DNA from 4 places in the Pantoea sp. X-Soil-ISGK-275 genome. Region 1 is predicted to be linked to each of the others. Evidence: predicted binding sites of a transcription regulator. Region 1 holds the regulator's gene; each other region holds the start of a gene.
The links. Region 1 encodes PurR, which represses purine synthesis genes. Its sites were predicted from a motif close to CANGCAAACGTTTGCNTG; they were not measured.
Positions count from the first base shown of each region.

Region 2: a site for PurR is predicted at 1,569-1,586, ahead of purL (phosphoribosylformylglycinamidine synthase). Genes of this name have one in related genera too.
Region 3: a site for PurR is predicted at 1,375-1,392, ahead of guaB (IMP dehydrogenase). Genes of this name have one in related genera too.
Region 4: a site for PurR is predicted at 1,372-1,389, ahead of rbsD (D-ribose pyranase). Genes of this name have one in related genera too.

Region 1 covers NZ_AP035976.1:1,894,330-1,897,474, reverse strand. Annotated here, with positions in the region: gene AC6I8A_RS08860 (C40 family peptidase) at 1-483, shown strand, start outside; gene cydH (cytochrome bd-I oxidase subunit CydH) at 540-629, opposite strand; gene purR (HTH-type transcriptional repressor PurR) at 904-1,929, shown strand; gene punR (DNA-binding transcriptional activator PunR) at 1,926-2,837, opposite strand; gene punC (purine nucleoside transporter PunC) at 2,948-3,145, shown strand, end outside.
Region 2 covers NZ_AP035976.1:3,163,642-3,166,786, forward strand. Annotated here, with positions in the region: gene purL (phosphoribosylformylglycinamidine synthase) at 1-1,479, opposite strand, end outside; gene mltF (membrane-bound lytic murein transglycosylase MltF) at 1,750-3,145, shown strand, end outside.
Region 3 covers NZ_AP035976.1:3,116,388-3,119,532, reverse strand. Annotated here, with positions in the region: gene xseA (exodeoxyribonuclease VII large subunit) at 1-1,283, opposite strand, end outside; gene guaB (IMP dehydrogenase) at 1,453-2,919, shown strand; gene guaA (glutamine-hydrolyzing GMP synthase) at 2,992-3,145, shown strand, end outside.
Region 4 covers NZ_AP035976.1:4,165,839-4,168,983, reverse strand. Annotated here, with positions in the region: gene qseB (quorum sensing response regulator transcription factor QseB) at 1-654, opposite strand, end outside; gene AC6I8A_RS19420 (YgiW/YdeI family stress tolerance OB fold protein) at 835-1,230, shown strand; gene rbsD (D-ribose pyranase) at 1,403-1,822, shown strand; gene rbsA (ribose ABC transporter ATP-binding protein RbsA) at 1,830-3,145, shown strand, end outside.

The sequences.
Region 1 (3,145 bases):
ACACCTGAGATCGCCGTCGATGATGAAGCGTTAGCGCTGACCGGCATCAAAATGAGTAAGGCGCACCGCCAGCGTTATCAAAAGGCGCGTGAAACGGCGATGACCAAATTGATGGGCCAACTCGGCAAACCCTATCAATGGGGCGGTGCTTCGCCACATACCGGTTTCGACTGCAGCGGCTTAGTGTGGTACGCCTATAAAGATCTGGTGAAATTCAAACTGCCACGCACCGCTAATGAGATGTATCACCTGCGCGATGCGGCACCGATTAAACGTGAAATGCTCGAGAAAGGCGATTTGGTGTTCTTCCGCATCAATAATCGCGGCACTGCCGATCATGTGGGCGTGTATCTCGGCAACGGGAAATTCATTCAGTCGCCGCGTACCGGCAAAGATATTCAGATCAGCGCATTGGGTGAGGATTACTGGCAGAAACACTATGTGGGCGCGCGTCGCATGATGACGCCAAAAACTATTCGCTAGTTGTTGCGCAACAATCATAAAAAAGCCGGATGCTGTTCTCAGCTCCGGCTTTTTTGTTAATGCATGATCGCGGTAAAGCTGAAGGCGATAATCATCAAAAGTGCGCCAACAGTGGTCATTAGCGCCAGTTTCAGGTCGGTATTCATCACAACTCCTTAGTCACACAATTATTAGGGTTAAAGCGATTTTCGCACAGCAATGGGCAAAAATCTCGTGTTATACGCATCAGCTTGCTAGAATCGCCGCCTTTCGTTGCGCAACAGATTTTGCGCATGCTGTATCAACAGCGTGATGAAGTGATTTCGCCTGCTAAAACACACCGTTTTGCCCGCTTTTTTGGGCTGTAAAAGCATTAGCAGACGCAAACGTTTAACAATATACTTATCAGTAAGTTGCGATAAGCCCAGGAGTACCATTTTCATGGCAACAATTAAAGATGTCGCAAAACGCGCGGGTGTCTCAACCACCACGGTTTCGCATGTCATCAACAAAACGCGTTTCGTTGCGGAAGAGACGCGTAACGCCGTATGGGAAGCGATCAAAGAATTACACTACTCGCCGAGTGCCGTGGCGCGTAGTCTCAAAGTCAATCACACCAAAACCTTGGGTCTGCTGGCGACCTCCAGCGAAGCGCCCTACTTCGCTGAAATTATCGAAGCGGTGGAGAACCGGTGTTTCGAACGCGGCTATACGCTGATTCTCGGCAATGCGCACAACGATCTGCAAAAGCAGCGCGCTTACCTGTCGATGATGGCGCAAAAGCGCGTCGATGGATTGCTGGTGATGTGTTCGGAATATCCAGACGATTTGCTGCAGATGCTGGAAGAGAACCGCAATATCCCAATGGTGGTGATGGATTGGGGCGCGTCACGCGGTGATTTCACCGATACCGTGCAGGACAATGCGTTTCAGGGCGGCTATCTCGCCGGGCGTTATCTGATTGAACGTGGTCATCGCGATATCGGTGCCATTCCCGGCCAGATGGAGCGCAACACCGGCGGCGGACGTCACGCTGGCTTCCTGCAGGCGATGAGCGAAGCGGGCATCACGGTGCGTCCGGAATGGGTGGTTCAGGGCGACTTTGAACCTGAATCGGGCTATCAGGCGATGCAGCAGATTTTAAATCAGAAACAGCGTCCAACTGCGGTGTTCTGCGGCGGCGATATCATGGCGATGGGCGCGATTTGCGCTGCTGATGAGATGGGTTTGCGCGTGCCGCAGGATATCTCAGTCATTGGCTACGATAACGTGCGCAACGCGCGCTATTTCACTCCAGCGCTGACCACCGTGCATCAGCCAAAAGCCGAACTGGGTGAAAAAGCGCTGGAAATGCTGCTGGATCGCATCACCAGCAAGCGTGAAGATCCGCAAACCATCGAAGTCCAGCCAACGCTGATTGAACGCCGTTCGGTGGCGTACGGTCCATTCCGCGACTATCGTCGCTAAGCCGACACTTCGCTGAGCCATTCATGGTTCAGCGTTTCAGCATCCCCGAGATAAGCCAGTAACCACTCCAGCGCCGGTGACGCGCGCTGTTCTGACCAGCTGACGCAGCACGGACTGTCCGGAAAGGCCTGCGGCAGTGCCAGTTCCACCAGTTTATGGCTGTCCAGCAGCGGACGCGCCAGATGGCCCGGCACCATTCCAACGCACAATCCTGCCAGCAAACAATCCATCCCGGTTTCCCACTCCGGCACCACCAACCGCCGCTGATTATCCAGCGTCCACGTCATACGGCGCGGCAACGCACGCGAGGTATCTTCCAGCACCAGCGATGGCCACGCCCGTAATGTTTCATCATCCAGTTCCGTGCTGTTGACCAGCGGATGGTCGGGACTCACCACACAGCGCCAGTTCAGCGCGCCCATATCCTGAAAGGCAAAACGTCCACCCACCGGGATCGCCTGGGTCGCGCCAATCGCCACATCAACCCGGCCATCAGCCAACGCATCCCATACGCCGTTGAACACTTCGTAGCTGATAATCAGCTCCATATCGGGAAAATGGCGATAGAAATCCTTCACTAACTGCCGCGTGCGCTGCGGTTTAACAATGCAGTCAACCGCGATACTTAGCTCCCCGCGCCAGCCATTCGCCAGTTGCTGACACTGTCGACGGGTTGCCAGCATTTTTTTGATAACAGATCGTCCTTCACGTACAAAATGCTCCCCCGCCGGTGTCATCACCACTTCGCGGTGCTGACGCTCAAAAAGCGGCACCGCCAGCCAGCTTTCCAGCTGTCGCACGGTATAGCTGACGGCAGAAGGCACGCGATGCAGCTCCTGCGCGGCCGCACTAAAACTGCCGGTGCGCGCCACCGCATCTACCACTTCAAGCGCATATTCTGACCACATAATTTTGCCTTCAAAAAATTTAACAGCACTATGCAAATATTAGCGTTTCACAAAGCGCGTTGCATCCTTTTACACTCCCCGGCGTTCAACCTGCCCAAAAGAGAATCAACATGTTGTCGTCTAAAGCATTTATGCCTTATCTCGCCGTGCTCAGCATGCTCGGCTTTCTTGCCACGGATATGTATTTACCCGCCTTTGGCGATATGCAGCGTGATTTCGCTAGCGCACCTGGCACCATCAGCGCCAGCCTGAGTCTGTTTCTCGGCGGTTTCGCCTGTGCCCAGGTTTTTTGGGGGCCGCTGTCGGAT
Region 2 (3,145 bases), 1.3 Mb from region 1:
TTCGCCCAGCTGCCAGCAGCGGTCGATCACTTCCTGGCAGCGACGTTCCATTTCTGGGTTGTCGCGCTGTACTGACGCAAAGTCGAGATCGGCATCCGATTGGCCAGATGCCATCGAAGATGCCGCGCCGCCGCCCAAACCGATGTTCATCGCCGGTCCACCCAGCACGATCAGTTTGGCGCCCACCACGATTTCGCCTTTCTGCACGTGATCGGCACGGATGTTACCGATGCCGCCCGCCAGCATGATTGGCTTATGGTAGCCGCGCAGCTCCACGCCATTGTGGCTGTTGACGCGCTCTTCATAGGTACGGAAGTAGCCGTTCAGGGCAGGACGACCAAATTCGTTGTTGAACGCCGCGCCGCCCAATGGGCCTTCGGTCATGATATCCAGCGCGGTGACAATGCGATCCGGCTTACCGAAATCCTCTTCCCACGGCTGTTCAAAGCCTGGAATACGCAGGTTCGATACCGAGAAACCGACCAGACCGGCTTTTGGCTTGGCGCCACGTCCGGTTGCGCCTTCGTCACGAATCTCGCCACCGGAACCGGTCGCGGCACCCGGCCACGGTGAAATGGCGGTTGGGTGGTTATGGGTTTCAACCTTCATCAGGATATGCGCGTCTTCCTGATGGAATTCGTATTCGCCCTTCTGCGCATCGGCGTAGAAGCGGCCAACCTCGGAACCTTCCATTACCGCAGCGTTGTCTTTATAGGCAGACAGCACGTGCTCAGGATTATGTTCGAAGGTGTTTTTGATCATTTTAAACAGCGACTTCGGCTGCTTTTCGCCGTCGATAATCCAGTCGGCGTTGAAAATCTTGTGACGACAGTGCTCAGAGTTTGCCTGCGCAAACATGTAGAGCTCGATGTCGTTCGGATTGCGGCCCAGCTTAGTAAAGGCATCAAGCAGGTAATCGATCTCATCATCGGCCAGCGCCAGGCCCAGCGTGGTGTTGGCCTGCTCCAGCGCGCTGCGACCGGCGCCCAACACGTCAACGCTCTTCAGCGGCTGCGGCTGATGGTGAGCAAACAGCTGCTGCGCATCGTTGAGGTCAGCGAACACCGTTTCCATCATGCGGTCATGCAGCAGGCTAGCCAGTTGCTGCCACTGTGCTTCCGTCAGCTCAGGCGCCTGCACATAGAAGGCCATACCGCGCTCGAGACGCAATACCTGTGGCAAATCGCAGTTGTGAGCGATGTCAGTGGCTTTCGATGACCATGGCGAGATAGTGCCGGGACGCGGCGTTACCAGCAACAGACGCCCTTGTGGCGCGTGTTCGGCGAGAGAAGGACCGTATTTCAGCAGGCGTTGCAGGCGGGCTTGCTCATCCGCGCTGAGCGCTGCACTAACATCGGCAAAATGGACGTACTCGGCGTAAATATCACTCACCGGAAGGTGAGCGTCCTGAAAGCGGGTCAGCAGTTTGTTTACACGAAATGCCGACAGAGCGGGCGAACCACGCAGAATTTCCATCATTAAAGATCTCTCGTCTTTGAAGTGCCGGGCGACGCTTCATTGGGCGCAACAGGGGAAAACGGGCGGTATTATAGAGAAACAGCACGGGTTACGAAACCGTTTGCGCATAAATTCTGGCACCTGGCGTTTGGCTGAATTTTGCACAATTCTTGCTATAAAAGTTGCCCTGCCCCTTTTTGTTGCGCAAAATGCCCCTCGCTCTGGGAGTTAAAACAACATAAATACTGCCTTTAAAAGACAGAGGCCTGTGAGCCATTACGAGACAACTATTTGAAACGCCTAAAAATAAACTATCTGTTTATCGGTCTGATCACCGTGCTGCTTGCGCTAGCATTGTGGCCTTCCATCCCGTGGTACGGGGGCGGAACAGACGCGCTATCACAGATCAAATCACGCGGAGTGCTGCGCATCAGTACCGTTAACTCTCCGCTGACTTACTACACCATTAACAATGCACCAGCCGGTATGGACTACGAGCTGGCGAAGCGCTTCGCCGATTACCTGGGCGTGAAACTGGAAGTTGAGGTGCGTCCTAACCTCGGCGATCTGTTTGACGACCTCGATGACGGAAAAGCGGATTTGCTGGCTGCCGGCTTGATCTACAACAGCGAGCGCCTCGCACACTACCAAAGTGGCCCGAGCTACTATTCGGTGTCGCAGCAGCTGGTGTACCGCATTGATAAGCCCCGGCCGAAGAATCTGGGCGATCTCAAAGGCCGCCTGATTGTGCAGTCCGGTTCGGCATATCTGTCAACTTTACGTTCCGCCAAAGCTGACAGCTATCCCGATCTCGACTGGGCTATCTCCACCGATCAGGGCCAGAAAGCGCTGCTTGAAGCGGTTGCCGACGGCAAACTCGATTATACGGTGGGCGATTCGGTCACCATCGGCCTGCTACAGCGCATTCATCCGCAGCTGGCGGTGGCGTTTGATGTGACCGATGAAGAGCCGGTAACCTGGTATTTGCCGCGTAACGATGACGACAGCCTGAGCGCGGCGATGCTCGACTTCTACAGCCAGATGGGCGAGGAAGGCACCATGGCGCGGCTGGAAGAGAAGTATCTCGGCCACGTTGGCACCTTTGACTACGTTGATACCCGCACCTTCCTGCGCGCCATTGATCACACGCTGCCGGATATCAAACCGCTGTTTGAGAAATATTCTGCCAGCATGGATTGGCGTTTACTGGCGGCGATCTCTTATCAGGAATCGCACTGGAATCCGCAGGCTACGTCGCCAACCGGCGTGCGCGGCATGATGATGTTGACGCGCAATACCGCCGATAGCCTCGACGTTGACGATCGCCTCGATCCCGAACAGAGCATTCGCGGCGGCAGCGAATATCTCAAGCGCATGATGGAGAAAGTGCCGGAGACCATTCCGGAAGAGGAACGTATCTGGTTCGCGCTGGCGGCATATAACATGGGCTACGCGCACATGCTGGACGTGCGCAAGCTGACGGCAAAACAGGGCGGCAATCCGGACAGCTGGGCCGATGTGAAGCTGCGTCTGCCAATGCTCAGTCAGAAGCGCTACTACACGCAAACCACTTACGGCTATGCGCGCGGCCACGAAGCCTATAACTACGTTGAGAACATCCGTAAGTATCAGATCAGTTTGGTGGGATATTTGCAGGAGCAGGAGAAGCGTTTAGCGCAGCAGTCTG
Region 3 (3,145 bases), 1.2 Mb from region 1:
AAGTCGCCTTTGCTCAGCTGTTGGGTTTTCTTCACCACCTGACCTTGGGTGTCGGTGGTTACGCTGAAGCCACGCGCCAGCGTCGCCAGCGGGCTCACGCCTTCCAGCTGTGCCGCCAGCGTGCCAAAGCGCTGACGATTGTGATTGAGCTGCTTCTCCATGCCCTGCTGTAAGCGATAGTGCCATTGCTGGAGCTGCTGCTGAGCGCGCAGAATACGTCCCTGCGGCTGCTGGGCGTTAAGGCGTTGCAGCAGGCGATCCTGCTGACGGTTGGCCACCCGCATGCGCTGGTCCATTGCTTCACCGAGACGGCGCTGCAGCTGGAAGAGCGCGGTTTGCTGGCGTGCCAGACGCAGCTGTGGATGCTGCTGCTGCAAGCGGTGCTGAATGCGCGTGAAACGACGCTGCTGCTGAGCCAGATAGAAATCCATCGCCATCTCCATGCGCTGCTGCTGCGACTGCAAACGGCGCAACAGTTCAAGCTGATTACGGCTCACCAATTCTGCCGCAGCAGACGGCGTCGGCGCACGTAAATCCGCTACGAAGTCAGCGATAGTGACATCGGTTTCATGCCCAACGGCGCTGACAATCGGCAGGCGGCTGGCAAAAATCGCCCGCGCCACACGCTCGTCATTGAAGCTCCACAAATCTTCCAGTGAACCGCCGCCACGACCGACAATCAGCACGTCACACTCATCGCGCTGGTTAGCCAGCTCAATGGCACGCACAATACCAGCCGGCGCATCCACGCCTTGCACCGCGGTGGGATAGATAATCACCGGCAGTGAAGGATCGCGTCGATGCAGCACGCGCAGCACGTCGTGCAGCGCCGCGCCGGTGGCGGAGGTAATCACGCCCACCTGACGCGCCGGATCCGGCAGCGGCTGTTTAAACTGTTGATCGAATAAGCCTTCCGCGGCTAAACGCGCTTTCAGCTGTTCAAATTGCTGCTGCAGCAAGCCTTCACCGGCCGGATGCATGCTTTCGATAATCAGCTGATAATCGCCGCGCGGCTCATACAGCGTGATGCTGGCGCGCACTAACACTTGCTGGCCATGTTGAGGACGGAAGGTGACGCGACGATTGCTGTTGCGGAACATTGCGCAGCGCACTTGTGCGCCATCATCCTTCAACGTGAAGTACCAATGACCGGAAGAGGGCTGAGTGAAATTTGAAATTTCAGCGCTGAGCCACACCAGGCCCATCTCATTTTCCAGCAGTTGGCGCACCGTGGTGTTCAGGCGGCTGACGGTAAAAATATTGGCGGTTGGCGGTAGCGACATGTGATGTAGATCAAATTTTAAATCAGAGGGTTAATCAACTGATACTACATTGCTTGCCCTGAGGATCAAGACTTTTTCTGAAAAAACACTGGAGGCAATCGGTTTCGGCCTGTATAATGCCGCGGCAATATTTTATCTGTTTTAATCGCCCCCAGGTGGAGATATTGCAATGTTAAGAATCGCTAAAGAAGCCCTCACATTTGACGACGTTCTGCTCGTTCCCGCTCACTCCACTGTTTTACCAAACACCGCTGATCTCAGCACTCAACTGACGAAAAACATCCGTCTTAACATCCCAATGCTCTCTGCTGCCATGGACACCGTGACCGAAGCCGGTCTGGCCATTGCACTGGCGCAGGAAGGGGGGTTGGGCTTTATTCACAAAAACATGTCAATTGAGCGCCAGGCAGACGAAGTTCGTAAGGTGAAAAAACACGAAAGCGGCGTAGTTACCGATCCGCAAACCGTGCTGCCAATCACCGCGCTGGCGGCGGTGAAAGAGCTGACCGAACGTAACGGTTTCGCCGGTTATCCGGTAGTGAACACCGAGAACGAGTTGGTGGGCATCATCACTGGCCGTGACGTGCGTTTTGTTACCGACCTGACGTTGCCGGTTTCTGCGGTGATGACCCCGAAGGAGCGTCTGGTCACGGTGAAAGAGGGTGAAGCCCGCGAAGTTGTGCTGCACAAAATGCACGAGAAGCGTGTTGAGAAAGCGCTGGTTGTTGATGACAGCTTCCACCTGCTGGGCATGATCACCGTTAAAGATTTCCAGAAAGCCGAACGTAAACCTAACGCCTGTAAAGATGCGGAAGGCCGCCTGCGCGTAGGCGCGGCGGTAGGTGCTGGTGCAGGCAACGAAGAGCGTGTCGATGCGCTGGTGGCTGCTGGCGTTGACGTGCTGCTGATTGACTCGTCACACGGTCATTCTGAAGGCGTGCTGCAGCGCATTCGTGAAACCCGTGCAAAATACCCGAACCTGGAAATCATTGGCGGCAACGTCGCTACCGGCGCAGGCGCACTGGCGCTGGCGCAGGCTGGCGTGAGCGCGGTGAAAGTGGGTATCGGCCCTGGCTCAATTTGCACCACGCGTATCGTTACCGGCGTTGGCGTTCCACAGATCACCGCCGTTTCTGATGCAGTTGCCGCGCTGGAAGGCACCGGCATTCCGGTTATCGCTGATGGCGGTATCCGCTTCTCTGGCGACATCGCAAAAGCGATTGCAGCAGGCGCAGCGGCCGTGATGGTTGGCTCGATGCTGGCCGGTACCGAAGAGTCTCCGGGCGAAATCGAGCTGTATCAGGGCCGTTCGTTCAAGTCTTATCGCGGTATGGGTTCATTGGGCGCGATGTCTAAAGGCTCTTCAGACCGTTACTTCCAGAGCGATAACGCCGCTGACAAACTGGTACCGGAAGGTATCGAAGGTCGCGTTGCCTATAAAGGCCGCCTGAAAGAGATCGTGCACCAGCAAATGGGCGGCCTGCGCTCTTGCATGGGCCTGACCGGTTGCCCAACCATCGACGATCTGCGTACCAAAGCGGAGTTCGTGCGCATCAGCGGCGCGGGCATCAACGAAAGCCACGTGCATGACGTGACCATCACCAAAGAGTCGCCAAACTACCGCATGGGTTCATAATCCCGTAAAATTTAGCGCCCGGCACTTGCCGGGCGCTTTTATTATTAAGTCCATCCCAATGGAAACGCCTCAATGACGACTGAAAATATTCATAAACATCGTATTTTGATCCTCGATTTTGGTTCTCAGTATACGCAGCTGGTTGCGCGCCGCGTGCGCGAACTGGGTGTTTACTGCGAGCTCTGGGCGTGGGATGTCACCGAAGAGCAAATTCGCCAGTTCAACC
Region 4 (3,145 bases), 2.3 Mb from region 1:
CGCTCCCAGCGTATAACCGACGCCGTGTACGGTGCGAATAAACTGGCTGCCGAGTTTCTTGCGCAGATGATGAATGTGCACCTCCACCGCATTGCTGGAGACATCTTCATCCCAGCTGTAGAGCTTTTCTTCCAGCTGACTGCGCGTCAGTACACGGCCGGGATTGCGCAGAAACAGTTCCAGCAGCGCCAGTTCGCGGCTCTTCAGGCTGACGGCTTCGCCATCGCACAGCACGCTATGGCTGCCGGGCGCCATCACCACTTTGCCGTGTTTGAGTTCTGGCTGCAGTTGGCCGTGACGGCGACGGATCAGCGCCTGCAAGCGTGCCGCCACTTCTGTCAGCGCAAACGGCTTGCACAGGTAATCGTCGGCACCGAGCTGCAATCCCTGAACGCGCTGATCGAGCGCATCGCGCGCGGTGAGGATCAGCACCGGCACATCCTGTCCTTGCTGGCGCCACTGACGCAGGATATCCAGACCATCGCGTTCCGGCAGCGACAGATCCAGCACCACCGCGTCCCAGGGCGCGGCCGCCAACGCCTGAAATCCGTCTTCGCCGGAGACAAACCAATCCACGCTGAATCCGAGTTTGGTTAACCCGACTTTCAAACCGTCGCCAATCAGCGTGTCATCTTCTATCAGTAAAATGCGCATCTACTCTCCTTCTGTTAAGCGGAGTTATACGAAGCACAATCGCTCTTGTACAGCGAAAATCCCGGCAAATAGACTATTTTTCATGAATGTTAGCCCGACGGATTCTCTTAAGATCCTGTTAAGAACCTTATGGTGAAATAGCTTCCGTAAACCAACACATTCATGGAAAAGAGGTGACATATGAAAAAGTCTGCAGCCCTGTTAGCTATCATCGCCCTGGCCGCCACGCCGGTTCTTGCCGCTCAGCAAGGTGGCTTTGTTGATCCGAATGCGCCATCCGCGCAGGTGAAGTCTGGTGGCTTCAAAGCCGATAACACCAGCGTTGTCACGGTGAAACAGGCCGAAGAGATGAAGGACGATAGCTGGATCACCGTGCGCGGTACGCTTGAGAAGCAAATCGGTGATGAGGATTATCAGTTCCGTGATGCCACCGGCACCATGAAGGTCGAGATCGATCATAAACGCTGGAACGGTTTGACCATCACGCCGAAGGATCAGGTAGAACTGACCGGCGAACTGGATAAAGATTTCAACTCCATCGAACTGGACGTGAAACAGGTACGTAAACTGCCTTAATCCCTGCATCGGGGCCGCAGCAGCGGCTCCAATATCCCACCAAACTCAAATTCTCTCTGGTACAAGCGAAACGTTTCGATGGCGATCACATTTCCGTGATGCCGCCATTGAGTTGCCGTGCGCATTTTATACACTCCCGATCAGCGAAACGTTTCGCTGTGGAGTGGAAGAAATGAAAAAAGGTCGCTTGTTAAACGCTGAAGTCTCTCATGTGATTGCTCGCCTGGGGCACACCGATACGCTGACGATTGCAGATGCAGGCTTGCCGATTCCGGCTGGTCCACAGCGCATCGATCTGGCGTTAACGCCGGGTATGCCCGAATTTTTACAGGTGGTTGAGGTAGTCACGCAGGAGATGCAAGTCGAAAGCGCCCTGATGGCGGAGGAGATTAAGCAGCACAATCCGCAGCTCCATAGCGCACTGCTCGCCGTGCTCGAAGCCTTGCAACAGCACCAGGGGAATGTCATCACCATTCGTTACACCAGCCATGAACAATTCAAACAACAAACGCAGCGTAGTCAGGCGGTCATTCGCAGCGGAGAGTGTTCTCCGTATGCGAATGTCATCCTGAGCGCCGGCGTGACCTTCTGAGGCCGCTATGCAACCGTTATTGCAACTCAAAGGGATTGAAAAGTCGTTTCCCGGCGTGAAGGCGCTGAATGGCGCATCGCTTGCTGTTTATCCGGGACGCGTGATGGCGCTGGTGGGTGAAAACGGTGCCGGCAAATCTACCATGATGAAAGTGCTGACCGGCATTTACAGCATGGATGCCGGTTCCCTGCAGTGGCTCGGTCAGGATGTGGCGTTCTCTGGCCCGAAAGCGTCGCAGGAAGCGGGCATTGGTATTATCCATCAGGAACTTAACCTGATTCCGCAACTGACCGTCGCCGAGAATATCTTCCTTGGCCGCGAATTTGTTAACCGCTTTGGCCGTATCGAATGGAAAAAGATGTATGCCGAGGCGGATGCGCTATTAAAGCGCCTCAATCTGCGCTTCAACAGCCACAAGCTGGTGGGCGATTTGTCGATTGGCGATCAGCAGATGGTCGAGATCGCCAAAGTGCTCAGCTTCGAGTCGAAAGTCATCATTATGGATGAACCCACCGATGCGCTGACCGATACCGAAACGCTGTCGCTGTTCCGCGTCATCAACGAACTGAAAGCGCAGGGCTGCGGCATCGTCTATATCTCGCACCGCATGAAAGAGATCTTCGAGATTTGCGATGACGTCACCGTGTTCCGTGATGGGCAGTTTATTGCCGAGCGCGCGGTGTGCGATCTCAGCGAAGAGAGCCTGATCGAGATGATGGTCGGCCGCAAACTGGAAGATCAATATCCACGTATCGATCAGCAGCCGGGTGAGATCCGCTTAAAAGTTGAAAACCTCAGCGGTCCGGGCGTTGATGACGTCAGCTTTACGCTGCGCAAAGGGGAAATCCTTGGCGTGTCGGGCTTGATGGGCGCGGGACGTACCGAACTGATGAAAGTGCTGTACGGCGCGCTGCCGCGCAGCAAAGGTAAAGTCACGCTGAATGGCCGCGAAATCACCACTCGCTCCCCGCAAGAAGGATTGGCGAACGGCATCGTTTATATCTCCGAAGATCGTAAGCGCGATGGTTTGGTATTGGGCATGTCGGTGAAAGAGAACATGTCGCTAACCGCGCTGCGCTATTTCAGCACCGGCGCAGGCAACCTGCGTCACAGCGATGAGCAGTTGGCGGTGGGCGATTTTATCCGCCTGTTCAACGTCAAAACCCCTTCAATGGAGCAGCCGATTGGCCTGCTGTCCGGCGGTAATCAGCAAAAAGTGGCGATTGCGCGCGGCCTGATGACGCGCCCTGATGTGTTGATTCTTGATGAGCCAACGCGCGGCGTCGATGTCGGGGCAAAGAAAGAAATTTATCAGTTAATTAA